Regions from separate parts of the Methylobacterium sp. V23 genome, predicted to be linked through region 2. Evidence: predicted binding sites of a transcription regulator. Region 2 holds the regulator's gene; the other holds the start of a gene.

Region 1 (14,289 bases), on a different contig from region 2:
GCCGCAGGCCCTGGCCGTGTTCGGCACCTGCCTTGCCTCAGGCGAGCCCGTGGACGTCGACTATCGCATTCGCCTGGCGACGGGGCAGTATCGCTGGATGCGCGCCCGGGCCTTTCCGCGCCGGGCCGAGGACGGCTCGATCCTGCGCTGGTACGGCGTGGTCGAGGACATCCACGACCGCAAGCGGGCCGAGATGCGGCTCCAGCGACAGGAGGAGCAGCTGCGGCTGGCCACCGAGGCGGCGGAGATCGGCACATGGGACCTCGACCCGATTGGCGACACGCTGATCTGGTCTGACCGGACCAAGGCGATGTTCGGCCTCGGGCCGGAGGCCGCGGTGACGATGGACGACTTCCATGCCGGGCTGCACCCGGAGGACCTGGCGGCCACCCGGGCCGCCTTCGCCTCGGCCCTCGATCCCGCCGTGCGGGCGACTTACGACGTGGAATACCGCACCATCGGCCGCAATGACGGCCTGATGCGCTGGGTCGCCGCCAAGGGCCGCGGCGTCTTCGACGGAAGCGGGCGCTGCGTCCGGGCCCTCGGGACCGCCATCGACATCACGGCGCGCAAGTCCGCCGAGGGTCACCTGCGCTTCCAGATCGCCCTCGCGGACCGCCTGCGGACGGCGGGCACGCCCCTGGAGCTCAAGATGATCGCCGCGGCCAGCCTCGGCGCCTATCTGGGCGTCGGGCGGGCGGGCTACGGGCACCTCCTGAACGGGGGCGAAGTGATCTCCGTCGAGCGCGACTGGTGCGACGGGCGCATGCGGTCGCTCGCCGGCGAGACCCGGGTGCTGGACGCCTTCGGCCCGACCCTGATCGCGGAGCTGCGCCGGGGCCGGACCCTCGTGGTGTCGGATTGCCGGACGGATCCGCGCACGGCGGAGGCCGCGTTCCAGGCCACCTGGGACAGCATCGGCACGCGGGCTCTGATCGTGGCGCCGATGATGCGGGGGCAGGAGGGCGGAAGCCTCTCCCTCGGCGGCCTGTTCTACGTGCATTCCGCCGAACCGCGGCACTGGACCGATGCGGAGGTGCGCCTGACCATGGAGGTCGCGGCGCGGACCTGGTCGGCCTACGCGCAGGCGGAGGCCGAGGCGGCCCTGCGCGAGCTGAACGCGACCCTCGAGGAGCGCGTGGCGGGACGGACGGCGGAGCTGGAGCAGACCCACGAGGCCCTGCGGCAGGCGCAGAAGATGGAAGCGGTCGGCCAGCTCACCGGCGGGGTCGCGCACGACTTCAACAACCTCCTCACCATCATCCGATCCTCGGTCGACTTCCTGCGCCGGCCGGACCTGCCCGAGGCGCGCAAGAGCCGCTACCTCGACGCGGTCTCCGAGACCGTCGACCGGGCCGCCAAGCTGACTGGCCAGCTGCTCGCCTTCGCACGGCGCCAGGCACTCAAGCCCGAGGTGTTCGAGGTCCGGGCGCGGCTGGTCGCCGTCGCCGAGCTCCTCGAGACGGTGACGGGCGCCTGCATCCAGGTCGTCACCGCCTTGCCCGACGAGACCTGTCACATCCGTGCGGATCTCAGCCAGTTCGAGACCGCGCTGATCAACATGGCCGTCAATGCCCGGGACGCGATGGCGGAGCGGGGCACCCTGACCATCCGGCTCGAATGCGGCGCGCCGCTGCCACCCCTGCGCAATCACGGCGGCAGCGCGAGCCGGTTCGCCGCGATCTCCCTCACCGACACCGGCAGCGGGATCCCGCCGGAGCATCTCGACCGGATCTTCGAGCCGTTCTTCACCACCAAGGGCGTCGGCAAGGGCACCGGACTCGGGCTGTCCCAGGTCTTCGGCTTCGCCAAGCAATCCGGCGGCGACATCGCGGTGCGGAGCGCGGTCGGGGCCGGAACCACCTTCACACTCTATCTGCCCGCGGTGGCAGCCGACCAGATTCCGGCCCCGGCCCCCGTGACCGCCGAGCACCCGGCCGTCTCGGGGGACGGCCTGCGCGTCCTCCTCGTCGAGGACAACCTGGAGGTCGGCCGCTTCGCGCGCCAGATCCTGGAGGATTTCGGTTACCTGCCGACCTGGCATACCGATGCCGAGAGCGCGCTGGCGGAAGTCGAGCGCGACACCACCCCCTTCGACATCGTGGTCTCGGACGTGGTCATGCCCGGCATGGGCGGTGTCGCCCTGGCGCAGGAACTGAAGCGGCGCCGTCCGAAGCTGCCGGTGCTGCTCGCCTCCGGCTACAGCCACATCCTGGCGCAGGAGGACGCCCACGGATTCGAGCTCCTGCACAAGCCCTATTCCGCCGAGCAGCTGGGCCGGACGATCAATCGGATCGTCGCCCGCCACGCGGTACCGTCGGACTCCTGAGGTCGCCGGCGCCGCGCCGCGAAGACCGAAGACGTGCCCGCTCAGGCCGCCCGTTCGGCCATGGCTTCGAAGACCAGGGCGTGACGGGCCGCGAGCACATCGATGTCGGTGGCGTAGCCGCCACCGATCACCCCGACGAAGGGGATGCCCCGCCGATGTGCCTCGCCGACGACGAAGCGGTCACGCGCCAGCAGGCCCGCATCGGTGAGGTCGAGACGGCCGAGGCGGTCGTCGCGATGCGGGTCGACGCCGGCATTGTAGAACACGATGTCGGGGCGCAGGGCATCGAGCAGCGGCCCGACATGGGCCTCGAGCACCGCGAGATAGCCGGCATCGTCGACGCCGTCGGGCAAGCCGACATCGCGGTCGCCGGCGATCTTGCGCGTCGGATAGTTCTTCTCGGCATGGATCGAGAGGGTGAACAGGTCGGGCGTCCCGCCGAGGCAGTCGGCGGTGCCGTCGCCCTGGTGGACGTCGCAATCCACCACCAGGGCCCGGGCGATGCTGCCCTCGGCGTGCAGGGTTCGGGCGGCCACCGCCACGTCGTTGAAGATGCAGAAGCCGGCGCCGGTCTCGCGCCGGGCGTGGTGGCTGCCCCCGGCAGTGCTGCCCGCGAGGCCGTGCGCCAGGGCGAGGCGGGCGGCCAGCAGGGTGCCGCCCACCGAGGCGCAGGAACGGGCCACCACCGAGGCGCCCACGGGCAGGCCGATATTGCGCTCGATCTCGCGGGAGACGTCCAGGGCGAGCACGGCCTCCACGTAGGCGCGCTCGTGGGCGGCGACGAGGAGGTCGGCCCCAGCCGGCTCCGGCCGCGCGAAGCCGCTCGGGACCAATCCCCGTTCCGCCAGGAGCTCGGCCAGGCGCCCGTACTTGCGCATCGGGAAGCGATGGCCCTCCGGCAGGGTCGCTTCGTAGGCCGGGTGGAAGACGATGGGCAGGCTCATCGTGACAGGCTCATGGGAGATCCGCGATCAGCCGGTCCGCCAGGGCGAGCCCGCTGTCATGGGCGGCCTCGATGCGCGGCCCGAGGCAGCCGTCGCCGGCATAGCCGAGACGCTGGACCGGATCGTAGAGGCAGGGCGCGCCGCAGGTCTCCTCCACGAGGGCGTAGCGCCAGCGATGGGCGCGGGCCTGCAGGGAGGCGATGGGTCCGCCGAACAGGTCGGCGACGGCGGCGAGCAAGGCGGCCCGCACGGCCTCCGGGGTGTCTTCGAGATGCGTCTTCGACCAGTCGGGCGTGGCATGGACGGTGTAGGCGGCGGGCGCCGTCGGGCGCCCCGGCTTCGCACCCTCGCGGAACAGCGCGGCGACCGGTCCATCCGCGGGGCGCAGGACGTCGCCCGCGAAGGGCAGGTCCCGCCCGCAGGTCAGCATCAGCGACCAGCACGGCGCGTAGGTGGCCCGCGCAACCCCGGGCAATGCGAGGCCGCTGGCGGCGAGGAGGCGCAGGGCCTGCGGGCCCGGCAGCGTCAGGACGACCGCGTCGAAATGCCGGTCCTCGCCGGCCTCCGCCAGCGTCAGGCGCCAGCCCCGGTCGGCCCGCGCCAGGGCGGTGACGGTGCGGGCGACCTGCACGTCGAGGCCTGCGAGGAGATCGCGCACGGGCGCGGTCATGTCGGGTACGGCGGTGACGCGGCCGGGCGCCTCGTAGGGCGCGACGAGGCCGCGGGCTTCCCAGTCGGCCAGGCGGGCGCGGAAAGCGGGGCCGTGCGCCCGCATCACCTGCGCGCCGTGGTCGAAACTCAGCCCGCTCTCGCGGTCGCGGCGGTTCGCCATGCGGCCGCCCGGCTGCCGGCCCTTGTCGAACACCGCGACGGAGAACCCGGCCTCGTGGAGACGGCGTGCCGCGCTGGCCCCCGCCATCCCGGCCCCCACGATCGCCACTTGTGCCGGTATCGCCATCTGCGCCGGTCCCGTCACCCGTGTCCCCCCTCGTGATCCGAGATTGTCATACGACTGAAGCAGCACGGCTGTTAGGGGCGCTGTGCAGTCCGGGACGCGACGCGGTGTCCAGCCCGCGCTGGGCTGCGATGTCGGGGCTTCGCGGACGGGAGACGTCGCGGATGTGGGATCAGGCGATGCGGGAGCTGTCGGAGCCGGGCGCTGCGGTCGCCCTCTGGCTCTGCGTCGCCCTGACCCTCATCAACCTCGCCGGCATCGCGGTGGCGGCCCTGCGGATCGGCCGGCGCAACGGCGCATCGGTGTTTCCCGAAGGTGCCCCCCTCTCCCTGGTGCGGCCGGTCTGCGGCGTCGAGGCCTTCAGCGAGGAGCTGCTGACGCGCGGCTTCCATCTCGCCTATCCGGACTACGAGCTGATCTTCTGCGTGGCGCACGGGGCCGACCCCATCGTGCCGCTGCTGGAGCGCCTGATGGCGGCGCATCCGCGGGTGCCGGCCCGCCTGATCGTCGGCGACGAGCGGATCAGCGACAACCCGAAGCTCAACAATTGCGTCCGTGGCTGGGAGGCGGCCCGCCACGACTGGGTGGTGCTCGCCGACTCGAACGTCGCAATGCCGCCGGATTACCTGCAGCAGCTGCAGGCGGCGTGGCGCCCGAACACCGGCCTCGTCTGCTCAACACCGATCGGGGCCCGCCCCACCGGCCTGTTCGCCGCGGTGGAATGCGCTTTCCTCAACACCCTGCAGGCGCGCTGGCAATATACCGGCGAGGCCCTCGGCCTCGGCTTCGCCCAGGGCAAGAGCATGCTCTGGCACAAGCCCTTCCTGGAGGCCCGCGGCGGTATCCGGGCCCTGGCGGCTGAGATCGCCGAGGATGCGGCGGCGACGAAGCTCGTGCGGGCGGCGGGCGCGCAGGTCCACCTCGTGGCCGCCCCCTTCGACCAGCCCCTCGGACAGCGCACCCTTGCGGAGGTCTGGTCCCGGCAGCTGCGCTGGGCCCGCCTGCGCCGGGTCACCTTCCCGCTGTTCTTCGCCCCCAAGATCGGCTGCGGCCCGCTCCTGCCCTTCGCCCTCGCCCTCGCGGCCGCGCCCTCTCTGGCATTGGCCGGCCTCCTCCTCGGGCTCGCCGCCCTGTGGTACGGGGCCGAAATCGGCCTGGCCGCCCGAGCGGGCTGGTACCGTCAGCCCCGGCTTCTCCTCGCGTTCCTGATCCGCGACACCCTGGTGCCCGCCCTGTGGGTCAGCGCCTGGATGCGGGGCGCCATCGTCTGGCGCGGCAATCCGATGGACATCCGGACGAAGGCGTCCGAGCCGTCCGGCCGCAGCCCCTGGCGTCGCCTGCGGGCCCGCGCCAGCGCCGCCTGAACGCGCCGGTGTGGGCCCTCCGCCCCGGGGGATGAGCCCGCAGCGCTCCTGGACACACGCGGTCTTGGACATACGCGCTCTCGGGCGGCAGCGCTTCCGGACGGCAGCGCTCTTGCTTGAGGCGCTCCGCCCGCGGCGGGCGAGCGGACGGAGCCTGGGCGTTGCAGACCGAGACGAACGGACTTCACAAGGGCCTGAACGCCTTCCACCTCTGGGGCATCGCGGTCGGGCTCGTCATCTCGGGCGAGTATTTCGGCTGGAGCTACGGCTGGGCCTCCGCCGGGACCCTGGGCTTCCTCATCACCACCATGGCCGTGGCGGCGATGTACGTCGCCTTCATCTTCAGCTTCACCGAACTCACCACGGCGATCCCGCAGGCCGGCGGACCCTTCGCCTACAGCCGGCGCGCCTTCGGGCCGGTGGGCGGCTGCATCGCCGGCTACGCCACGCTGATCGAGTTCGTGTTCGCCCCGCCCGCCATCGCCCTGGCGATCGGGGCCTATCTGAACGTGCAGTTCCCCGGCCTCGATCCGAAGCACGCGGCCCTGGGTGCCTACCTCGTCTTCATGACCCTCAACATCGTCGGGGTGCAGATCGCCGCGACCTTCGAGCTGTTCGTGACGATCCTGGCGGTGGCGGAACTCCTGGTCTTCATGGGCGTCGTGCCCCGGCCTTCGCTTGGTCGAACTTCGCCGCCAACGGCTGGGCCGGCGCGGACCGGTTCGGCCTGCCGGCGATCGGCGGCATGTTCGCCGCGATCCCGTTCGCGATCTGGTTCTTCCTCGCCATCGAGGGCGTGGCGATGGCCGCCGAGGAGGCCAAGGACCCCAGGCGCACCATCCCCATCGCCTACATCACGGGCGTGCTGACCCTGACGGCCCTGGCCTTCGGCGTGATGATCTTCGCCGGCGGCGCAGGCGATTGGCGGATCCTCAGTAATCTCAACGATCCCCTGCCCCAGGCGATGAAGGGCGTGGTGGGCGAATCCAGCGGCTGGCTGCACATGCTGGTCTGGCTCGGCCTGTTCGGCCTCGTCGCCTCGTTCCACGGCATCATCATGGGCTATTCGCGCCAGATCTACGCCCTGGCCCGCGCCGGCTTCCTGCCCCGCGGCCTCGCCCGATTGCACCCGCGCTTCCGCACGCCGCACATCGCCACCCTCGCCGGGGGCGTCTTCGGGATCGCGGCAATCTACAGCGACAACCTCGTGACCCTCGCCGGCCAGTCGCTCACGGCCAGCATCGTCACCATGGCGGTGTTCGGCGCCCTGGTGATGTACGGGATGAGCCTGGCGAGCCTGTTCCGGCTGCGCCGGATCGAGCCAGGCCTCGCCCGTCCCTATCGCGCGCCGCTCTACCCGGCGGCGCCCGCCTTCGCGCTGGTCATGGCGGCGATCTGCTTCGTCGCCCTGGTCGTCTACAACCCGGTGATCTTCGCGATCTTCCTCGTCCTGATGGGGCTGGCCGTGCTCGCGGCGAAGGGCCTGGCGACCCCGGACCCGGTGGCCGTGCAGCCTATCTCCGATCCAGTCCCCTGAGGGCGAAGGAAACGTCAGCCCGCTCGCCACCAGAACCTCGGCCCCTCGGGGACGCCTCGGCCAGGGCCGCCAGTCCAGGCCCCGGAGCGTCACCCGACGCCCTTCCTTCAGGAGAAGCGAAAATCGAGGGAGCCAACCCGTTCCGGGGCGCCACCCTGTGAAGGCCCTGAGGGACGTGGGCTAACAGTAACGCGCGCACCCCTTTACCAGATACTCTGAAGGCTATCCTCGCTTCGGGCCGCGATCGCAGTTGACATTTTTACTGCTAGACGTTGTCTATTCAGATCAAACACCTGCGGCGGATGCCAGATGCCCTTTTTATCCTCTTTGGCATATTTCGGCGAAGTGGAAGTGAAGCCGGAAAAACCCGCTGTCTTAAACAACGTCGATTGTGTATATACGCCCTTCCCGCGAGATGTCTTTTTCGCCGGCGATCCGTCTTGGGGTGTTTATACGACGGATGGCAGTCTCATACTTGAGGCAGCCTACCGGCGCGGCCCAGAACTGCAATTGATCGGCCAAAGCCCTGCACGCGACTTGAGCGGTCGGAGCCTCGATGTCGAACAGGCCGAGCACATTTATTTCGGGGCCTTGATCCCGCACTACGGCCATTTTCTCGTCGGCAGCCTCGCGAGAGCGTGGTTCGCCGCGCAGCCGGACAACGTCGATCGGCCTCTGCTCTGCCACTCCGACCATGCGATCCACGACCATTTTCGCGGGTATATGGGCGTGCTCACGTCCGCGCTCGGCTTGAAGCCCGAACGGTTCGTGGCGCCAACGAACGAGGTCCACTTCCGGAATCTGACGATCCCCGCTCCTGCATTCCTCGAACAGAAACTCGCCCACGAGGCATTTCTTCCCCCCATGCGCCGGATCGGGGACGTCCTGGGAACGGGTGCTTCCTTGGAGAGCGAGCCCCGACCGGTCTGGCTCTCCAAATCCCGCATGGGTATCAATAGCGTCGCCTACATCGCCAACGAGGCCGAACTGGAAGAGGTTCTGGTCTCGTTCGGATTCGATATCGTTTACCCGGAACAACTTACCCTTCCGCAACAGATCGATCTATTTTCGAATCGCCAGAATATTTTTGGTTTCGCCGGGTCGGCATTTCACAACCATATCTTTTCGCGGCAAAGACCTCAAATAACTTGTATAAACTTGGATAAATTCATCAATACGAATTTCTTAATACTCGACAAACTCAACGCCTCAGACACAAGATACCTCTATCCGTTCGATAATATCGAGAATATAGAGATTTCTGGCTATATCTGCTCCCGGAAGATCAAAGATATAAACCGGTTCGCCCGAGAGCTTTTGGAAATTTCCAGCCTCCCGACGCGCAACAAAATTCCCGGACTCGCCTTTGCAGACAACTCGCTCACGGGTTCAGCTATGATTTACAATGCCAATTGCTTGCCCGATCTCGCCGGAGAAAGCTATCGGGACACATTGATCAAGCTTCATCACGAGCTGAGCCCCGCAGCCTATCTGGAAATCGGCACGCTGACCGGAGGAACACTGGCGCTCTCGCGATCCCCATCCATTGCGATCGATCCCAAATTCCAGATCACCTCGGAAGTGATCGGCGAAAAATCCGTGTGTCTGTTCTATCAACTGGAGAGCGATACATTCTTTCGGGATTATACACCGAAGGCGTTGCTGGGATCCGCCCTCGATTTCACGTTCCTCGATGGGATGCATCACTGCGAGTTTCTGCTCCGCGACTTCATGAACGCGGAACGACATTCGGCGCCGTTCGGTGTCATCGCCCTTCACGACTGCATTCCGGTCGAGATACCCATGACGGATCGAACCCAGAACGGAACACCGCCGATCGCACCGCACAGGGGCGGCTGGTGGACCGGCGACGTCTGGAGGACGGTTCTCGCGCTCAAGCGTCACCGGACAGATCTCAACATCCTCTGCTTGGATTCCGCACCCACGGGACTTGTGCTGATCTCACGCCTGGATCCAACCTCGACGCTCCTCAATGATCGCTACGATTCGATCGTCAACGACATGCTGGCGATGGATCTTGCCACGATGACGGTCGCCAAATTCATGCAGGAAGTGGAGGTCACGCCCACCGCGGCATACCATTCGCCCGGATCCCTGGCGGCAGCCCTGCGGCGATAGCCCCCGATCCGGAAAGGCTTGGCGGACCCTCTGCGGCCAGCCCATCATCGGGGGCGCCTCGGCCGACACCGGTGGCGGCGGGGGCCCTCGAACCCCCACGCCTCTCGGCGTTCGAATTCGACCCGGACGCCTCTACCATTCCACCGCGCGGGTCTGGTGGTCTCCGATCCGGTGCGCTTCGCGATCGTTCTCGTGCTGTCTCGTTCGGGTGGCGCCCGCCATCCGCGCCGCGAAGGGGATGGCGACCCCGGCCTTGATGGCCGGCAGGCCGCTTCACGATCGGTGCTGCGAGTTCGAAATCCGACCGGGAGTCGTAGAGGGCTGCCACGCCGCCGGAGCGTTCAGCGGATCGAGGGTGTCTAGCGGAGGCGGAGAGCTCCACCGGACATGCGGGAACACCCCCACAAGCAGCCGGACCCAGATCCGATCCCCGATCTACTGAACCTTCACCCCGTTCTCGTCGATCATCTGCTGCAGATGGCGTTTGACGATGCGGGCGCTGAAGGGCTTCTCGATGAAATGGGCCTGATCCGGCATGTCGCCGAGGACCGGGCGGGTGATGCCGGACGAGACCAGGATGGCGATGTGGGGATAGGTCCGCGCGGTCTCGCGCGCCAGGGAGAAGCCGTCCTGCGTGCCGGGCATCCGCACATCCGTGAACAGAACGGACACATCCTGGTGGCAGCGGCGCAGCAGGTCCAGGGCCTGATCGGCGGTCTGAGCCTCGAGGGTCGCGTAGCCGGCCCGCTCGAGAATATCGACCGCATCCATGCGGATCAGGCCGTCATCCTCCACCACGAGAGCGTGAGAGCCTTTGGAGGAGGTCGGGTAGGTCATGAACCTCAATGCTTCGCTGGCGAGAAAAGGTCCGGCCTAGCGGCTCTTTTGCCGCCACCTGCCCCAAGCGACCCTCACGTCCAGCGCTCCAAGCCGGCGGACCCTACGCGCCTTACTCCTCCGCTTCAATCCCGCGCAGGGGTGCGGCCAGGGTACAGACCAGGCCAGTGGGCGCGTAGACGGTGCGCACCGCCCCGCCCACGGCGCCGGCGAGGCCCCGCTCGATCAGGCGGCTTCCGAAGCCCCAGCGCGTCGGGGTGGCCACCGCGGGGCCGCCACGCTCGGTCCAGCACAGGGACAGCATCGGTTCGGGTCCCTCGGTCTCGATGGTCCAGATCAGCGCAACCGACCCCTCGGATCGGGACAGCGCCCCGTATTTGGCCGCGTTCGTCGCCAGTTCGTGGACCATCAAGGCCAGGGAGAGGGCGGCCCGGGAGCCGACCTGGACGAAGGGACCGGCCAGGTGCAGCCGCTCCGACCGGGCATCGTCGTGGATCTCGAGAGCCGCGCGGATGATCGCCTCGATGCTGGCGCTCTCGCGGGTCCCGCTGAGGAGCAGGTCGTGGGCCTTGCTCATCGCGATCAGGCGGTCGGCCAGCACGTCCTGCGCGGTCTCGAGGTCGGGTGCGCTGCGCAGGGTCTGGGTGGCGATCGCCTGGACCATGGCCAGCATGTTCTTCATGCGATGGCTGATCTCGCGATTGAGCACCGCCTGCTGCTCCTCGGCCCGCAGGCGCGCGATGCCCACCTGGACGCGATCCGCGACGTTGCGGACGAAGGCGACCTCCTCGTGCCGCCACGGGCGCGGTGCCGCGCTGTGCACGAAGAACAGGCCGACGCTGCGGCCCCGCTCTCGCACCGGGACGTTGAGCATCGCGGCGACATTGATCCGGGAGAGGAGCGCGGCCGTCTCCACGGTGCGCGGATCCTCGGCCACGGCGTCGACCACGAGGGTTTCCCCCCGCGAGAGGCAGGGGCCGAGGGTTTCGTGGTCCATGAACCGATGGCGCCCGACGAGGCTGTCCGAGCCGACGGTGGTCCAATCGCGATGGATGGTGATGTGCTCGCCGGCCGCGTCGAGTTCGCCGTATCCGGTGCGGCTGGCATCCAGGGTTCGGCCGACGATCTCCGCCGCCCGGTGCGTCATCGCCGGAATCGAGGCCTCGTTCCGCAGGAAGTCGCCGAGTTCGATCAGCGCGGCGCGCCGGAGCGAGGCCGCGCGGGCATAGATCTCCTCGGCCTTCACCAGGGCGATCTGCCGACGCTCGTTGATCAGGGTCGTCACCTGACGCGCCAGGCGCCGGAGACCGTCCGCCTGATCCTCCGTCAGGCCACCCGGGCGCGGCTGGTGGTCGAGCACGCACAGGCTGCCGAGCACGCGGCCGCTGGGCATCCGCAGCGGGGCGCCGGCGTAGAAGCGGATATGCGGGTCTCCCGTGACGAGGGGATTCCGACAGGTGCGGGGATCCGCCATCAGGTCGGGGATCACGAGGAGGTCGGGCTCGCTCAGGGCGTAGACGCAGACGGAGGAATTCAGATCCGTCTCGCATCGCGGAAAGCCGACGCGCGCCTTGAACCATTGCCGGTCGCTGTCAACCAGGCTGATCAGGGCGACGGGCGATCCGCACAACAGCCGGGCGAGTTGAACGACGTCATCGAACGCCTGCTCCGGAGCCGTGTCGAGGATGTCGAGCGCGGCAAGCTCAGCAAGCCGCTGCGGATCGGATGTATCCGGCCTGATACCCTGATCGAGATGATAGCTCATGAAGGGAACGTTCCCGGCGGTCAGCCGTTGTATCCTCCGTTTCGGGTGAAGTCACTTAGCCCTTGTTGGCGCGATGGCACCGCTTAATGGCACCGATGGGTGAGGTCCACCTGGGCTCAGGCCGGGACTGTCGCACAACGTAGGCGCATGCGAAACCGACACCTGCGTCGGACCGCCTGTCCGACAGGTTATTCCGCGCGTCGGACCGCTTGTCCGACAGGTCATTCCGCAAGACGCAGGCACCTTCGCCGGCCGTCCGGTGGCCGAAACGCGAATCACTGCGGACGTGAGTCGCGCGGGAAATGCCGGGCCGAGCGTGCGGGGCTCTGGTATCAGGAGTTCCCTGCCGGCTCTCCAACGCCCATCCATGAAGATCGCGATACTCGAAGCGGGCACACCCCCCGACCGGCTCGCCGGCCGATACCCGGGCTACGGGCGGATGACGGCCGAAAGGCTGTGCCCCGGCCACGACGTCTCGGTGTTCCGGGTGAACCAGAACGACTGGCCCGTCGATCCCGACGCCTTCGACGCCACCCTCGTGACGGGCTCGCCGGCCGGCGCCTACGATCCCCTGCCCTGGATCGGAACACTGATCGCCTACCTGCGTGATCTCGATCCAACAAAGCCGCTCGTCGGACTCTGCTTCGGGCATCAGGTCATGGCAGCGGCCTTCGGCGGACGGGTCGAGAAATCAGCGAAAGGCTGGGGGATCGGGCTGCACAGCTACGACATCCATCGGGCGGCCGACTGGATGGATGGACAGGCCCGGGTCTCCGTTCCGGCCATCCACCAAGATCAGGTGGTCGCGGCGCCGCCGGGCAGCCGAACCCTGGCGGGCAGCGCCTTCACGCCCCACGGCATCCTCGCCTATGTCGACCGGCACGCCCTCTCCGTCCAGTTCCATCCGGAATTCACGACCGACTATGCCCGTGCCCTGATCGCAGGCCACCGTCCGGGCGACCTCGACGAGACCGTCCGCACCCGGGCCCTGGCTTCCCTCGATGCCCCCGACGACAGCGCGCGCGTCGGCCGATGGATTCGACGATTCCTCGGCGATCCCGCTTGACAGGGTTGTCGAACCCCAGCGTGACGCTGCCCCTGGCAAGGGAATTCCACGACCTGTCCCCGTTCTGCACAGGTCATTCACAAAGGGTTTGACCCCGGCTCCGCGAGAATGTTCCTGCTTTGTCCCGGAGAGGGACAAGGCCGATGACCGCAGCACAGATCGCCGAGATCGCGTCCATGAGCGAGGCCGAGTTGATCGCCCTGGCCTACGAGGAAGCGGTGGGTGGCGACGCACGCCGAGCCCTGCTGCAGGCCATCGAGGACATCCTGAGCCTGGAGACGAAGCTGGCGACGGCCGAGCGGCGGATCTCCTATGGCTACGTTCGTGGTGCCGTTCCCGGTCAGGGCACCTGACATGGAGCGCCTGTGCGATGTCCGGGGCGAACGCATCGTCGTCGCGTGTCGTCCCTGTGGCCGGAGCGGGTCCTACGGCGTCGAGCGGCTGCGCCAGCGTTTCGGGCCGCATGCCTCGATGCTGGACGTGTACCTGGCTCTGACGCAAACCTGCCGGTTCCAGCGCGAGGTCGGAAGCCGGACGCCCAATGTCTACGGCATGACCTGCCGGGCCAAGCTCGACACGACGGGGGGCCCGACACCCGCAGGACTGCCGTCGAGGACCTGAGTCATGTGCAACCTCTACAGCCTGGTCACGCCCCAGGCGGAGATCCGCGCCGCCTTCGACGTCTCGGTGGATCGCGCCGGCAACCTGCCGCCACTGCCAGGCATCTTCCCCGACCAGCGCGCCCCGATCGTCCGCGTGGCCGAGGACGGCACGCGGGTCCTGGAGATGTTCCGCTGGGGCATCCCGGGCCCGAAGCAGTTCGGCGAGCACCCGGTCACCAACGTGCGCAACGTGAAGAGCCCGCACTGGCGGCCCTGGCTGAAGCCGGAATACCGCTGCCTCGTGCCGGTCTCTTCGTTCAGCGAGTATGCCGACACCAAGCCGAAGAAGACGCCGACCTGGTTTGCCCTGAACGAGGCCCGGCCGTTGTTTGCCTTCGCGGGGATCTGGCGTCCCTGGACGGGCGTGCGCGGCACCAAGGCCGAGAACCCCGATCGCGTTGAGGAGGACCACCGGCTGTTCTCGTTCCTGACCTGCGAGGCCAACGGCGTCGTCGGCCCAGTCCACCCGAAGGCCATGCCGGTCTTGCTGACGACGCCGGAGGAGTGGAGCACCTGGCTCGCAGCTCCCACCGAGATCGCGCTGGAGCTTCAGCGTCCCTTGCCGGACGCGATGATGCGGATCGTGGCGACGGGGGGCCGGAAAGACCCATCGGAATAAGGCACCGGACGATATGAAGCGTCGCGGCTTTTCGTTTGATTAACTGAGCCAACAAACAAGCAGATCGCACCA
Region 2 (14,289 bases):
TGGATCAGCGGGATCTCGTGCACCACCGGCTGCCCCCAGATCGCCTGGTAGGAATTGACGAAGGACTGCAGCCAGCGCGGATACTCGCCCGAGCCCTTCACCCGCTCGCGCAGCGACACGAAGGGCTCGACGGCGGAGGCCGGCAGCGAGAGGGCGTAGTTCGTCATCAGCTGGCGACGGTAGGACTCCGCCGTGGCATCGCCCTCCAGGCGCAGCAGGGTGGCGTCGGAGACCGGCGGCACCGTGAAGCGATAATCCTCCAGGCCGATCGGCGCTTCGAGGACGAGGCTGTTGACCCGGGTGGGGGCATTGCGCACGAGGCGCACCGCCAGCATCCCGCCCATGGAATGGGCCACCACGTCGACCCGCGCCAGCCCGAGGGAGTCGAGCAGCGCTACGGTGTCGGCCGCCATGGCGTCGAAGGTGTAGGGTCCCACGGGCTTGGCCGACTTGCCGAAGCCGAGCTGGTCCGGGGCTAGCACCCGATAGCCCGTACGGGTCAGCGCCTGGATCACCGGCTGCCAGTAGCTCGAGGGGAAATTGCGCCCGTGCAGCAGCAGGACGGTCCGGCCGTTGGCTTGGCCCTGCGCGGGCACGTCCATGTAGGCGAGGCGCTGGCGCTCGCCGTCGCGCGTCCGCTCGAGGTAGAACACCGGATACGGGTAGGCGAAGCCCTCCAGGGCGATGCCGAGGGGCGCCGTCTCGTTGGACGTCGGCTGCGCCGTGGCGGGCGCCACGGACAGCTGGGCGGCCAGCAGCAGGGCGGAGAGTTTGAGGAGCGCGTCCATGTGGGGTCCCGGCAACGGCGCGCAGTCTTACGCACCGGGCTGACATAGCGCAGGTTCCGCCCCGGCGTCGCTCGCTCCCCGTGACAAAGGACACGCCGCGTTTCCCCGGCCCTTGCGATTTCCGGCGCCGCGTCCCAGGGCTCGGCCATGACCACCGACGCTCCCGGCCAGGATCCGCGCGGCCGACATTCCCGCCCGGACGAAGCCCCAACCCAGGGCCGAGACCCATCCGGGAGCAGGAAGCTCCCGAACAAGACGGCGCCGGAGCCCGGGACGGACGGCATTCCGGTGCGCGAGCGCATGCTGGCACTTCTTGCCATCGGCCTCGCCATGACGATGGCGGTGCTCGACGGGGCCATCGTCAACGTCGCCCTGCCGGTGATGGCCAAGGACCTCGGGGTCGAGCCCTCCGCGGCGATCTTCGTGACCAACAGCTTCCAGATCGCGGTGACGGCCGCCCTGCTGCCCCTGGCCGCCCTGGGCGACATCCTGGGCTATCGCCGGATCTATCTCGCCGGCCTCGCCGTGTTCACGGCCGCCTCCGTCGCCTGCGCCTTCGCGCCCAGCTTCGAGGCGCTGGTGGCCGCACGGATCGCGCAAGGGCTCGGGGCCGCCGGCATCATGAGCGTGAACACCGCCCTGGTGCGCTTCATCTATCCGCAGCGGATGATCGGGCGCGGCGTCGGCAACATCGCCCTGGTGGTGGCGATGGCCTCCGCCGCCGGTCCGACCGTGGCGGCCGCCATCCTGTCGGTGGCGAGCTGGCCGTGGCTGTTCCTCGTCAACCTGCCGGTGGGGCTGATCGCCCTGACGGTGGGTGCCCGCACCCTGCCGGTGACGCCGCGGAACGGCGGGCGCTTCGACATCCGCAGCGCCCTCCTGAACGCCGTGACCTTCGGGCTGCTCATCATCGGGGTCGACGGACTCGGCGACCCGGCGACCCGGGGCGTGGCGCTGGCCGAGATCGGGGCGGCCCTGGCGATCGGCGCGGTCTTCGTCTGGACCCAGACCCGGCTGGCGCGCCCGCTCCTGCCCGTCGATCTCCTGCGGATCCCCGCCTTCGCCCTGTCGATGGCGAGCTCCGTCGCCTCCTTCGCGGCCCAGATGATGGCCTACGCCGCCCTGCCCTTCTACTTCCAGGACGTGCTGCACCTCTCCGAGACGCAGACCGGCTTCCTGATGACGCCCTGGCCCCTGGCCATCGCCCTGATGGCCCCGATCTCGGGGCGCCTCGCCGACCGCTACGCCCCGGGGCTGCTCGGCGGCCTCGGCCTCGCCCTGATGGCCACCGGCCTGACGGCGACTGCCCTGCTCCCCGCGGGCGCGTCGCATCCTGACATCGCCTGGCGCCTGACCCTGTGCGGCCTCGGCTTCGGGTTGTTCCAGTCGCCCAACAACAAGGTCATCATCACCAGCGCCCCGCGGGACCGGAGCGGCGGGGCGAGCGGGATGCAATCCACCGCCCGCCTCACCGGGCAATCCTTCGGCGCGGCCCTGGTGGCGGTGATCTTCGGCCTGCACCAGGGCGGCCCGCCGGCGGGACCGGTGAGCGCGACCCTGTGGTGCGCCGTCGCGCTGGCGAGCCTCGGGGCGGTGACCAGCGTGCTGCGGCGCCAGCCCGGCGCCTGACGCATCCGCCGCGATCGCACCAGGACCCGTCCTGCGCGTTGACCCGGGCAGAGCCTCTCCCAAGGACGATCCCATGAACCTCGACCTGTCCGGCAAGCGCGCCCTCGTCAGCGGCTCCACCAGCGGCATCGGCTACGCCATCGCCAAGGCGCTGGGCGAGCTCGGGGCCAACGTGGCGATCAACGGGCGGACGCAGGAGCGGGTGCGCGACGCCGTCGAGCGCCTCAAGCGCGAGACCGGCCATGCCGGCTTCATCGGGGCACCCGGCGACGTCGCCAACCCGGACGGGGCGGCCCGGGTGGTCTCCGGCCTGCCGGACATCGACATCCTGGTGAACAACACCGGCATCTTCGAGCCGAAGCCGTTCTTCGAGATCCCGGACGAGGACTGGCGCCGGTTCTTCGACACCAACGTGATGAGCGGCGTGCGCCTCGCCCGGGCCTACACCCCCGGCATGGTCCAGCGCGGCTGGGGCCGGGTGGTCTTCATCTCCAGCGAATCCGGCGTGAACATCCCGGTGGAGATGGTGCATTACGGAATGACCAAGACCGCCCAGCTCGCGGTCGCGCGGGGGCTCGCCGAGACCGTGTCGGGCAGCGGCGTCACCGTGAACAGCGTGCTGCCGGGGCCGACCCTGTCGGAGGGCGTCGCCGAGTTCATGAAGAGCATGGCCCAGGGGCAGGACGGCGGAGCCGGGGGCGAGGTCGACCTCGACGCCGCCGGAAGGGCCTTCGTGGCCGAGCACCGCCCGACCTCGCTGATCGGTCGTCTCGCCACCGTCGAGGAGGTGGCCAGCATGGTCGCCTACCTCTGCAGCCCGGCCGCCAGCGCCACCAGCGGCGCGGCCCTCCGGGTCGATGGCGGCGTGGTGCGCAGCATCGTCTGAGGACGCGCCGCCCGGTCACGCGGCGGCGGGTGCGGTAAGGATTTCGCAACCTCTGCCGCCGACCCTGGCCCGAAGAGACGGGAGGGCAGGCAATGGGGGATTATGCGCTGGAAGGTCCGCGCTGGGGCACGGGCGCGGCGGGCACGAGCGGCGGCACCGTCACCTGGGCCGTCGACGGCACGATTCCCACCAGCTTCGTGAGCCTTCTCCAGGCCGCCTTCGCCACCTGGGCGGCGGCCGCCAACATCGCGTTCCAGCAGGTGGCCACGACGGCCAGCGCCCAGATCGACGTCACCCTCGGGGGAATCGACGGGCTCGGCGACACCCTGGGCTATGCCCATTATACCTATAGCGGCCAGCGCATGCAGTCGGTGGAGATCACCTTCGACAGCGGCGAGGGCTGGCACGCCGTCTCCGGCGGGCGGGTGGTCAGCACCCAGAACGTCGATCTCTCCCTGGTGGCGCTGCACGAGATCGGCCACGCGCTCGGCCTCGATCACTACAACACCAAGCCCGAGGTGATGAACGCCGTCCTCAACACCAGCATCAAGACCCTGGCGGCCGGCGACCTCGCCGGAATCCAGGCCCTGTACGGCGCGCCGAGCGCCCCGGTGATGGCCGCGGCCGCACCGTCGAGCCCGGTCGCCGCCTCCACCGCCCCGGCGGTCACGGCGGTGTATCGGTTCTACGACACCCATACGGGGGATCACTTCTACACCACGAGCACCGCCGAGAAGGCGCAGATCCAGCAGACGCTGCCGTGGTTCAACTACGAGGGCACCGCCTGGGCAGCCCCGGCCAAGGGCGCCGACACGGTGGACGTGTTCCGGTTCTTCGACACGGTCTCCAACGCCCACTTCTTCACGACGAGCGTGTCCGAGCGGGACCAGGTCCTGAAGACCGCGCCGAGCTACAAGTACGAGGGCGTGGCCTTCGAGGCCTACGCCGATGCCAGCGCCCCCGGCGGCCTGACCCTGGAGCGCTTCTACAACACCCAGACCGGCCAGCATCACTTCGCCGGCAGCGCCGAGGAGGCCAACGGCATCAATCACGGCGTCGCCGGTCCGGGCTGGGTCGACGAGGGCAAGGCCTTCACCGTCCACCTGCCCACCGACACGATGCTGTTCGCCTGAGCGGCGGGGCCGGCCGCTCGGCCCGGCGACTCGGCTCAGCCCAGCGACTCGGCCCGGCTACTCGGCTTCGGTCTCGAACATCTCGTCGAAGGAATAGCCCGAGCCGCGCACGGTGCGGATCGGGTCGCTCTGCCGCGGGCGGTTCAGGGCCTTGCGCAGGCGCCCGACATGGACGTCGACGGTGCGCTCGTCGATGTAGACGTCGTGGCCCCAGACGCCGTCGAGGAGCTGCTCGCGGGAGAACACCCGGCCGGGGCTCTGCATCAGGAACTCGAGGAGCTTGAACTCGGTCGGCCCGAGATGGATCTCGCGGCCCTCCCGGCGGATGCGATGGCTGACCCGGTCGAGCTCGATGTCGCCGGCCACCAGCAGGTTGGCGACGTGGGCGGGCTTGGCCCGGCGCAGCAGGGCGCGGACCCGGGCGAGGAGCTCGGGCACCGAGAACGGCTTGACGATGTAGTCGTCGGCGCCGGTTCCCAGGCCGCGGATGCGGTCGCCCTCCTCGCCGCGCGCCGTGAGCATGATCACCGGCAGCCGCTCGGTCTCGCGTCGGGCGCGGATGCGGCGGCAGAGCTCGATCCCCGACAGGGCGGGCAGCATCCAGTCGAGCAGGACGAGGTCGGGCACCTGCTCCTGCAGGCGCAGGTCCGCCTCGTCGCCGCGGGCGGCCGAGTCGACGATGAACCCCTCGGCCTCGAGGTTGTAGCGGAGGAGAAGGGTCAGGGCCTCCTCGTCCTCGACGATCAGGATACGCGTACTCATCGTGCGCTTTCGATCAGACCGGCACGGGGTCAGGCCGCGCCGGGCATGTCCACGGTGGCGTAGTTGGAGGCGTCGTTCTTCGGGCGCTCGCGCTCGGCCAGCAGGTTCTCGCCGGTGACGAGGTAGTGGATCGTCTCGGCGATGTTGGTGGTGTGGTCGCCGATGCGCTCGATGTTCTTGGCCACGAACAGGAGGTGCGTGCAGAACGAGATGTTGCGCGGATCCTCCATCATGTAGGTCAGGAGCTCGCGGAACAGGGAATTGTAGAGGGCGTCGATGGCGTCGTCGCGCTCCCAGACGCCGAGGGCCGCCTTGATGTCGCGGCTGGCATAGGCGTCGAGGACGTCCTTGAGCTGCTCCTGCACCAGGTCGCTCATGTGCTGGACGCCGATGACGATCTTCTGCGGCTGGATCTGGTCGGCGATCGCCACGACGCGCTTGGCGACGTTCTTGGCGAGGTCGCCGATGCGCTCGAGATCGTTCGAGACCCGGATCGCCGTCACGGTCTCGCGCAGGTCGATGGCCAGGGGCTGGCGCCGGGCGATGAGCAGGATCGCCCGCTCCTCGATCTCGCGCTGCAGGGTGTCGAGGCGGGTGTCGGCGGCGATCACCGCCTGGGCCAGGGGCGCGTCGCGGCGCACCAGGGCCTCGCCGGCCTCGGTCATCATCTTCTCGGCGATGCCGCCCATCTCGGAGATCGAGCGGCGCAGGTCCTCAAGGTCCGTATCGTAGGATTTGACGATGTGGTCGGGCATGGGTCTCGCTCCTCGATCGGGCCCGCCTGTCCGGTGCCCGCCCTGGCGGTGATGTGGGGCGCGGGCCGATCCCGGCCGGCGGAGGATCAGCCGAAGCGGCCGGTGATGTAGTCCTGCGTCTGGCGCTTCTCCGGATTCATGAAGATGCGCGTCGTCGGGCCGAATTCCACCAGCTCGCCGAGATACATGAAGGCGGTGAACTGCGAGATGCGCGCCGCCTGCTGCATGTTGTGCGTGACGATGACGATGGTGAATTCCGAGCGCAGCTGCTCGATCAGCTCCTCGATGCGGCCGGTGGAGATCGGGTCGAGGGCCGAGGTCGGCTCGTCGAACAGGATCACCTCGGGGCGCTGGGCCACCGTGCGGGCGATGCAGAGGCGCTGCTGCTGGCCGCCCGAGAGGCCCATGCCGGACTGCTTGAGCTTGTCCTTCACCTCGTCCCAGAGGGCGGCCTTGCGCAGGGATTCCTCGACGCGCACGTCGAGGTCGGCCTTGGGCAGCTTCTCGTAGAGGCGCAGGCCGAAGGCGACGTTGTCGTAGATCGACATCGGGAACGGGGTCGGCTTCTGGAACACCATGCCGATGCGCGAGCGCAGCTCGTTGAGGTCGACCTTGGAATCCAGCACGTTCTGGCCGTCGAGGAGGATCTCCCCTTCCGCGCGCTGGTCCGGATAGAGGCTGTAGATCCGGTTGAAGGTGCGCAGCAGGGTGGACTTGCCGCAGCCCGACGGGCCGATCAGCGCCGTGACCTGGCGGTCGTGGAAGTTGAGGTTGACCGACTTCAGGCCGTGGAAGCTGCCGTAGTAGAAGTTCAGGTCCTTGACCGCGATGCGGACCGGTGAGGACTCGTCGGCCTTGTGGCGTCCGGTGAGCTGCGCGGACGTGATCCCGGGGGCGGCGTTCATCGGTTCAAGATCCTATCGGTCGAAGGAGCGGAGACGGGCGGCGCGCGGGTGGTCAGCGCGACCGCTCGGTCTTGATGACGAAGCGGGCCACGATCGAGAGGGCGAGGATCGTGACGGTGATCAGGAGGGCGCCGGCCCAGGCGAGCTGCTGCCAGTTCGCATAGGGCGAGAGGGCGAACTGGTAGATCATCACGGGCAGGTTCGGCACGCCGCCCATCAGGTTGGGGGCGAACCAGCTGTTGTTGTTGAGCGCGGTGAAGAGCAGCGGCGCGGTCTCGCCGGCGATGCGGGCCAGCGCCAGGATGATGCCCGTGACGATGCCGGCGCTGGCGCCGCGCCAGGTGATGCTCTTGATGACGATCGACGGCGGGGCGCCCAGGGCCGCGCCGGCCTCGCGCAGGGTCGAGGGCACGAGGCGCAGCATGTCCTCGGTGGTGCGCACGATCACCGGCGTCGCGATGATGGCCAGCGCCACCGCGCCGGCCCAGCCCGAGTAGGAGCCCATCGGGCGCACCATCAGCGTGTAGACGAACAGGCCGATGAGGATCGACGGCGCCGAGAGCAGGATGTCGTTGAGGAAGCGGATGACGTCGGCGACCTTCGAGTTGCGGCCGTACTCGGCCAGGAACGTCCCCGCCATCACGCCCACGGGCGTCGCGACCAGGATGGCCAGGAGGGTCATCACCAGGCTGCCGAGGATCGCGTTGGCGATGCCGCCGCCCTCGGAGCCGGGCCCCGGCGTCGGGGCGGTGAAGAGGGTCGGCGAGAAGCCCTGGATTCCCTCGATCACCAGCATGAACAGGATCGAGCCGAGCACGACGATGCCCACCAGCGTGGCGATCGTGCTCGCCAGGATCAGCGCCCGGTCGGCGATCCGGCGACCGGAACGGACCCGGCTGACCCGGGCCGGGGCGGCGGTGGTGGCGAGGGGGTTCGCGGCGTCCATGATGCGGCTCCTGACGTCTCGGTGAGGCTGGCCTCAGGCGACCTTCGCGCGGCGGGTGAGGAGGCGCGCGATGATCAGGACGAAGAAGGTGATGACGAAGAGGATGCAGCCGAGCGCCATCAGGGAGTTCAGCTGCAGGCCGTCGGCCTCGTTGAACTCGTTGGCGATGCGCGAGGCGATGGTGGAGCCCGGGTCGAAGACCGAGCCCGAGAGGCGGTTGGCGTTGCCGATCACGAAGGTCACCGCCATGGTCTCGCCGAGGGCCCGGCCGAGGCCCAGCATGATGGCGCCGATGATGGAGACCGAGGCCTGGGGCACGAGCACGTGGCGCACCACCTCCCAGGTGGTGCAGCCGATGCCGTAGGCGCTCTCCCGCAGCACGGTCGGGATCTGATCGAGCATGTCGCGGGTGATCGAGGCCACGAAGGGCACGATCATGATGGCCAGGATGATGCCGGCGGTGAGGATGCCGACGCCCGAGGGGACGCGGGCATAGAACAGGGTGCCGACGATCGGCATGCCCTCGACCAGGTTCGACACCGGCACCTGCACGAAGCGGGCGAAGAGCGGGGCGAACACGAACAGGCCCCACATGCCGTAGATGATGCTCGGCACCGAGGCGAGGAGCTCGATGGTCATCGAGACAGGCTTGCGGGCCCAGCCGGGGCAGAGCTGCGTCAGGTAGATGGCGATGCCCAGCGAGAGCGGCACGCCGATCAGCAGGGCGAGGACGGCCGAGGCCAGGGTGCCGACGATGGCCACGAGGCCGCCGTACTGTTCCTGCCCGATGTTCCAGACGGTGGAGGTGATGAAGCCGAAGCCGAATTGCTGGAAGGCCGGCCAGGCGCCGTACGCGATGGAGGCCAGGATGCCGGCGAGGACCAGGAGCACCAGGAACGCCGCGCCGTAGGAGGCCGCGCGGAACAGGCTGTCGCCGAGGCCGCCGGGCGTCTTGCGGGCCGAGGCGCGGTCCCGCGTCAGGGCGATCTGGTCAGTCAAGGCGGCCATCCGAATGTCTTCTCTTCACCGGGCGGCGTCCTACCCTGCGCCGGTCGCCGGCGCGAGAGGGGATCACCGGTTCGTTGCCAAGGGGTGGCGAAACGGAGGGGGTGGCGAAAGGGGGCGGCGAAGGGGGAACCCGGCATCGCGACGCCGGGTCCGTCGGTCGCTGTCAGGGGGCGCGGTGGCTCGCCCCCTGGCCCCGCGGGCGGAGCGCCCGCGGGGTTCGGCCTCATCCGTCGAGGACGGACTTACAGGGTGAGGACGGGCTTACCTGTTGAAGACGGGCTTACATGTTGAAGACGGGCTTGCCGTCCTTGCCCTTGATCTCCTTCCACGCGTCGTGGATCTGGCTGACGACGTTGTCGGGCAGCGGCACGTAGTCGAGGTCGGTGGCGAGCTTGTCGCCGTTCTTGTAGGCCCAGTCGAAGAACTTCAGCACTTCGGCGGTGCGGGCCGCGTCGGCCGGGTCCTTGTGGACCAGGATGAAGGTGGCGGCGGTGATCGGCCAGGCGCCCTCACCGCCCTCGTTGGTCAGCGAGATGCCGAAGCCGGGGGCGGCTTTCCAGTCGGCGCTGGCGGCCGCGGCCTGGAAGGCCTTGTCGTCGGGCTGCGGGAACTTGCCGGCCTTGTTCTGGATCAGGGCGTAGCTCAGCTTGTTCTGCTTGGCGTAGGCCGACTCGACGTAGCCGATGGCGTTCGGGACCTGCTTGACGGTGGCGGTGACGCCCTCGTTGCCCTTGCCGCCCTGGCCCACCGGCCAGCTGATCGTGGTGGCCGCGCCGTAGTCCTTCTTCCAGGGCTCGGAGACCTGGGAGAGGTAGGTGGTGAAGATGTTGGTCGTGCCCGAGGCATCCGAACGGTAGACCGGGGTGATGTTGGCGTCGGGGAGCTTCAGCCCCTCGTTCAGCTTGGCGATCTTGGCGTCCGACCACTTGGCGATCTTGCCGGCATAGATCTCGGCGATGACCTCGCCGGTGAGCTTCAGCTTGCCGGGCTCGATGCCCGGGATGTTCACCACGGTGACCACGCCGCCCATGACGGTCGGGAACTGGACGAGGCCGTCCTTGTCCAGGGCGGGGCCCTTCAGCGGCGCGTCGGTGGCGCCGAAATCGACGGTCTTGGCCTGGATCTGCTTGATGCCGCCGCCCGAGCCGATGGACTGGTAGTTCAGTCCGAGGCCGCTCTCCTTGCGGTAGGCCTCGGCCCACTTGGAGTAGATCGGGAACGGGAAGGTGGCGCCGGCGCCGGTGATCTCGGCCGCCTGCGCGGGGGCGAGGGTGGCGAGGCCGAGGCCCACGAGGGCGGCGAGGGTCGTAAACTTCATCTGTGGTCTCCTCGAGGAGCGCGCATCGGCCTGCGGGCGGTGCCCGTGAGCCGTTGTGCACCGCGCCATACGGTCGGTTGGACCAAGGCGGTATGACGATTGCACGACAGTTCGATGACAAAGCCCGGGACGCGGGCGGGACGGCGGCGGCCTGCGCGGTTTTCCGGGGATGACGGGCCGGCGACCGGCCGCCGTCGCCGCCTTGAATCGGGGTTCGCCGGGGGCTATCGCCGGGGCCGCGGGCGAGTCGCTGCCGGTCGAGGCCTCGATCGGGACGGCGCGCCGCCGGGTGCGGACGTGCGGCGCCCGATCCCCGACCGTGCCTCAAGGGATGCCCCATGACCGAGATCCGCCCGCGCCGTAGCGTCCTGGCCATGCCGGGGTCGAACCCGCGCCTCCTCGTGAAGGCGCGCACGCTCCCCACCGACGTGGTGATGATCGACCTCGAGGATGGGGTGGCACCCGAGACCCGCGCCGCGACGCGCGAGGCCGTGGCCCGCGCCGTGTCCGAGGGCGGCTTCGGGCCGCGCGAGGTCGTGGTGCGGATCAACGCCCTCGACACGCCCTACGGCGAGGACGACCTCGCCGCCATCGCGCCGGCCGGGCCGGACGCGATCGTGGTGCCGAAGGTGACGGGGGCGGATGCCCTGGTGGCCGTGGGCTCGCGCCTGCGCCGCCTCGGCGCCCCGGACCGGACCCGGACCTGGGCGATGATCGAGAGCCCGATGGCGATCCTGCACCTCGCCGACATCGCCAGCTCGGCCCGGGACGTCGACACCCGGCTCGCCTGCCTCATGGTGGGGCCGAACGATCTCGCCAAGGCCAGCCGGCTGCGCCTCGGCGTGCCGGGCCGCCCGGCCCTGCTGCCCTGGCTGATGAGCGTGATCGCCGCCGGGCGCGCCTTCGAGATCGACGTGATCGACGGCATCTACAACGACTTTCGCGATGCGGAGGGCTTCGCAGCCGAGTGCGCGCAGGGCCGCGATTGCGGCTTCGACGGCAAGATGCTGATCCATCCCGACCAGATCGCCCCGGCCAACGCCGCCTTCGGCCCCGACGCGGCCGAGATCGCCTGGGCCCGGCGCATCCTCGCCGCCTTCGCCGAGCCGGAGAACCGCACCCGCGGCGTCATCGGCCTCGACGGCAAGATGGTGGAGCGCCTGCACGCCGCGGAGGCGACGCGGACCGTGGCCCTGGCCGACGCCATCGCGGCCCGGACGGCGTGAGCGCGGCCCTCGCCGTCGAGATCCGCCTCCTCGACGGACGCCTCTCCGGCTGGGGCTTCCCGCGCTGGGGCTCGGCGGCCGCCGCGGGCCTCGACCTGCATGCCTGCCTCGAAACCGAGCTCGAGCTGGCGCCCCAGGGCCCGCCGGCCCTGATCCCGGCGGGCTTCAGCCTGGCCATCCGCGACCCGGGCTGGTGCGGACTGATCTTCCCGCGCTCCGGGCTCGGCCATCGCGAGGGCCTCGTCCTCGGCAACGGCACCGGCGTGATCGACGCCGATTACGAGGGGCCGCTGATGATCTCGGCCTGGAACCGCAATCCCGGCGGGGCCGGCCTGCGCATCGCGCCCGGCGACCGCATCGCCCAGCTCGTCTTCACCCGCGTCACCCGGCCGACGCTGACGATTCGCGAGGCCGCCGATGACGCGGCGCCGCCCGGGGAAGCCGGCAGCCGCGGCACCGGCGGCTTCGGCTCCACCGGGCGCCGCTGAGGCCTGCGCCTCACACGATGCCGCTGCCCTCGAAGGGCCAGGGTCGGCCGAGCCGGGCGGCGACCTTCTCGGGCTCGTGGCCGACCGCGGCCACGGCGGCCTCGACCTCCTCGCGCGGCACCTCGAAGCGGCGGGCCCAGTAGGCCAGGGTCCAGGGCTCCGAGACGTTGACGGTGGCGGGCTCGTGGTCGTTGTCGGGGGTCGCGCTGCTGCTCATGGCGTGTCTCGCTGCGGTGTCGGGTCCCTCCCTAACGCGCGGCCCGGCCGACGGTGCGTTTTCCCGCGCATCATCCATCCAGCCCCGCGCAAGCCATCCTGCGTAGGTCGACGGCATCGGATTCCACATCCCCATCGGAGGCTTTGAGCCTTGGGCGTTCTGATCGGCCTCGTCATCGCAATCGGCTGCATGCTCGGCGGCTTCGTCGCCATGGGCGGCCACCTCGTCGTGCTCTGGCAGCCCTGGGAGTTCGTCATCATCGGCGGCATGGGCGCCGGCACCTTCGTCATGGCCAACCCGATGAAGACGGTGGTCGATACGGGCAAGGCCAGCCTCGACGCGCTCACCGGCAAGGTGCCCAAGCGCAAGGACTACCTCGCCCTCCTGGGCCTGCTGCATGCCCTGATCCGCGAGCTGAAGACCAAGCCCCGCAACGAGGTCGAGCCGCATCTCGACGACCCGGCCAATTCGGAGATCTTCAAGGCCTACCCGGACGTGGCCAAGAACGCCGACCTCGTGCTGTTCATCTGCGACTATGCCCGCCTGATCCTGATCGGCAATGCCCGCGCCCACGAGATCGAGGCGCTGATGGACGAGGAGATCAGCGGCTACCGCAAGGACCGCCTCAAGCCCTACGGCGCCGTGACCACGGTGGCCGAGGCGATGCCGGCGCTGGGCATCGTGGCGGCGGTGCTCGGCATCGTGAAGGCGATGGGCGCCCTGGACCAGTCGCCGCAGATCCTCGGCGGCCTCATCGGCGCCGCACTCGTGGGGACATTCTTCGGCGTGTTCATGTCCTACGGCGTGCTCGCCCCCTTCGCGATCAAGATCAAGACCATCCGCGAGAAGCAGAACCACGTCTACATCATCGTGAAGCAGAGCCTGATCGCCTACATGAGCGGAGCGGTGCCGCAGATCGCCGTCGAGCACGGACGCAAGGGCATCTCGCTCGGCGACCGTCCGACCATCGACGAGGTCGAGAACGCCACCGTCACCGGCGGCGCGCAGCGGGAGGCCGCCTGAGCATGGACGGCCCCACCGGGAACGCCGCCGACATCCGCGCCCGCCTGATCGAGGCCGGGGGCCTGTCCCTCGACCGGATGCCGATGCTGAACGTGGTGTTCGACCGGCTCACCTCGGGCTGCTCGGACAACCTCAAGCCCCTCGTCGCCTCGCCGGTCTACTTCGCCTTCAACGGCTTCGCGAGCGGCCGCTTCGGCGAGATGCTCGACGCCTACGAGAACAACGCGGTGGCGGGCATCTTCCACGCCCCCGAATGGGACAGCCACATCCTGGTCGGCCTCGACCGGGACTTCCTCTTCACCATGGTGGAGGCCCTGTTCGGCAGCGACGGGGGCGAGCCGCCGGTGGAGGACGAGCGCGCCTTCTCCAGCCTCGAGATCCGGCTGGCGCAGACCATCCTCGAACAGGTCGGCCGCGCGCTCGAATCGTCGTTCTCCCTGGTCTCCGCGACGCCGTTCCGCCTGGAGCGGACCGAGACCCGGATGGAATTCGCCGTGATCGGCGGACGCAACAACAAGGCGGTGGAGGCCAAGTTCACGATCCAGGCGCTCAACCGCGGCGGCGAGATGTTCCTCATCCTGCCCCAGTCGGTGATCAATCCGATGCGGCCGGCCCTGTCCAAGGTGCTCACCGGCGACACGGCCGCCCGCGACCCGAAATGGACGCAGCAGATCGCCGCCGAGGTCCAGAAGGCGGAGGTCACCCTGCGGGCGGTGCTCGAGGAGCGCCTGCTGACGCTGGGCGAGATCGCCGACCTCAAGGTCGGCCAGATCATCGGCCTCGACGCCACGCCGTCGACGCGGGTGAAGCTCGAGGGCAACGACCGCCCGCTGTTCTGGTGCCACATGGGCCAGGCCCAGGGCTCCTACGTGCTGCGGGTCGACGAGGCCATCGCACAGGACAAGGAAGGCACACCCGATGACACCGTGGGTTGACACCATTCTGCTCGTGGCCCTGGTGGCGACGAGCGCCTGCGTGGTGCCGATGTACCTCAAGCTGAAGCGCCTCGACCGGACCCAGGCCGAGTACGGCCGCATCCTGACGCAGTCGGGCCAGGCCCTGGCCCAGGCGGGCGATGCGGTCCGCAACTTCAGCACCGAGGGACGCGAGATCCTGGAGGCCCTCGACCAGCGCATCGGCGAGGCGCGCCAGACCCTCGCCGAGCTGGAGGCCAGCCGACGCGATCTTGCGGCCACACGCGCCAC

What was found. Region 2 encodes PhoB, which activates phosphate uptake and scavenging genes when phosphate is short. Its sites were predicted from a motif close to TGTCATNNANCTGTCAT; they were not measured.
Region 1: CRT23_RS17490 (ceramide glucosyltransferase) is a predicted target of PhoB. The motif match lies at 4,276-4,292, and genes of this name have one in related genera.

The regions. Positions count from the first base shown of each region.
Region 1 is NZ_PDHT01000018.1:100,463-114,751, forward strand. It holds gene CRT23_RS28890 (PAS domain-containing protein) at 1-2,329, shown strand, start outside; gene CRT23_RS17480 (histone deacetylase) at 2,371-3,273, opposite strand; gene CRT23_RS17485 (FAD-dependent oxidoreductase) at 3,284-4,231, opposite strand; gene CRT23_RS17490 (ceramide glucosyltransferase) at 4,408-5,592, shown strand; partial or broken gene eat (ethanolamine permease) at 5,754-7,129, shown strand; gene CRT23_RS17500 (glycosyltransferase 61 family protein) at 7,439-9,268, shown strand; gene CRT23_RS17505 (response regulator) at 9,704-10,105, opposite strand; gene CRT23_RS17510 (GAF domain-containing protein) at 10,218-11,870, opposite strand; gene CRT23_RS17515 (GMP synthase) at 12,238-12,936, shown strand; gene CRT23_RS17520 (hypothetical protein) at 13,080-13,289, shown strand; gene CRT23_RS17525 (hypothetical protein) at 13,249-13,557, shown strand; gene CRT23_RS17530 (SOS response-associated peptidase) at 13,561-14,217, shown strand.
Region 2 is NZ_PDHT01000019.1:53,912-68,200, reverse strand. It holds gene CRT23_RS17925 (alpha/beta fold hydrolase) at 1-788, opposite strand, end outside; gene CRT23_RS17920 (MFS transporter) at 1,089-2,417, shown strand; gene CRT23_RS17915 (SDR family oxidoreductase) at 2,491-3,303, shown strand; gene CRT23_RS17910 (matrixin family metalloprotease) at 3,396-4,436, shown strand; gene phoB (phosphate regulon transcriptional regulator PhoB) at 4,494-5,198, opposite strand; gene phoU (phosphate signaling complex protein PhoU) at 5,228-5,953, opposite strand; gene pstB (phosphate ABC transporter ATP-binding protein PstB) at 6,040-6,858, opposite strand; gene pstA (phosphate ABC transporter permease PstA) at 6,911-7,804, opposite strand; gene pstC (phosphate ABC transporter permease subunit PstC) at 7,838-8,812, opposite strand; gene pstS (phosphate ABC transporter substrate-binding protein PstS) at 9,093-10,130, opposite strand; gene CRT23_RS17875 (CoA ester lyase) at 10,469-11,356, shown strand; gene dut (dUTP diphosphatase) at 11,353-11,844, shown strand; gene CRT23_RS17865 (DUF3606 domain-containing protein) at 11,855-12,061, opposite strand; gene motA (flagellar motor stator protein MotA) at 12,212-13,084, shown strand; gene CRT23_RS17855 (FliM/FliN family flagellar motor switch protein) at 13,087-14,019, shown strand; gene CRT23_RS17850 (hypothetical protein) at 14,003-14,289, shown strand, end outside.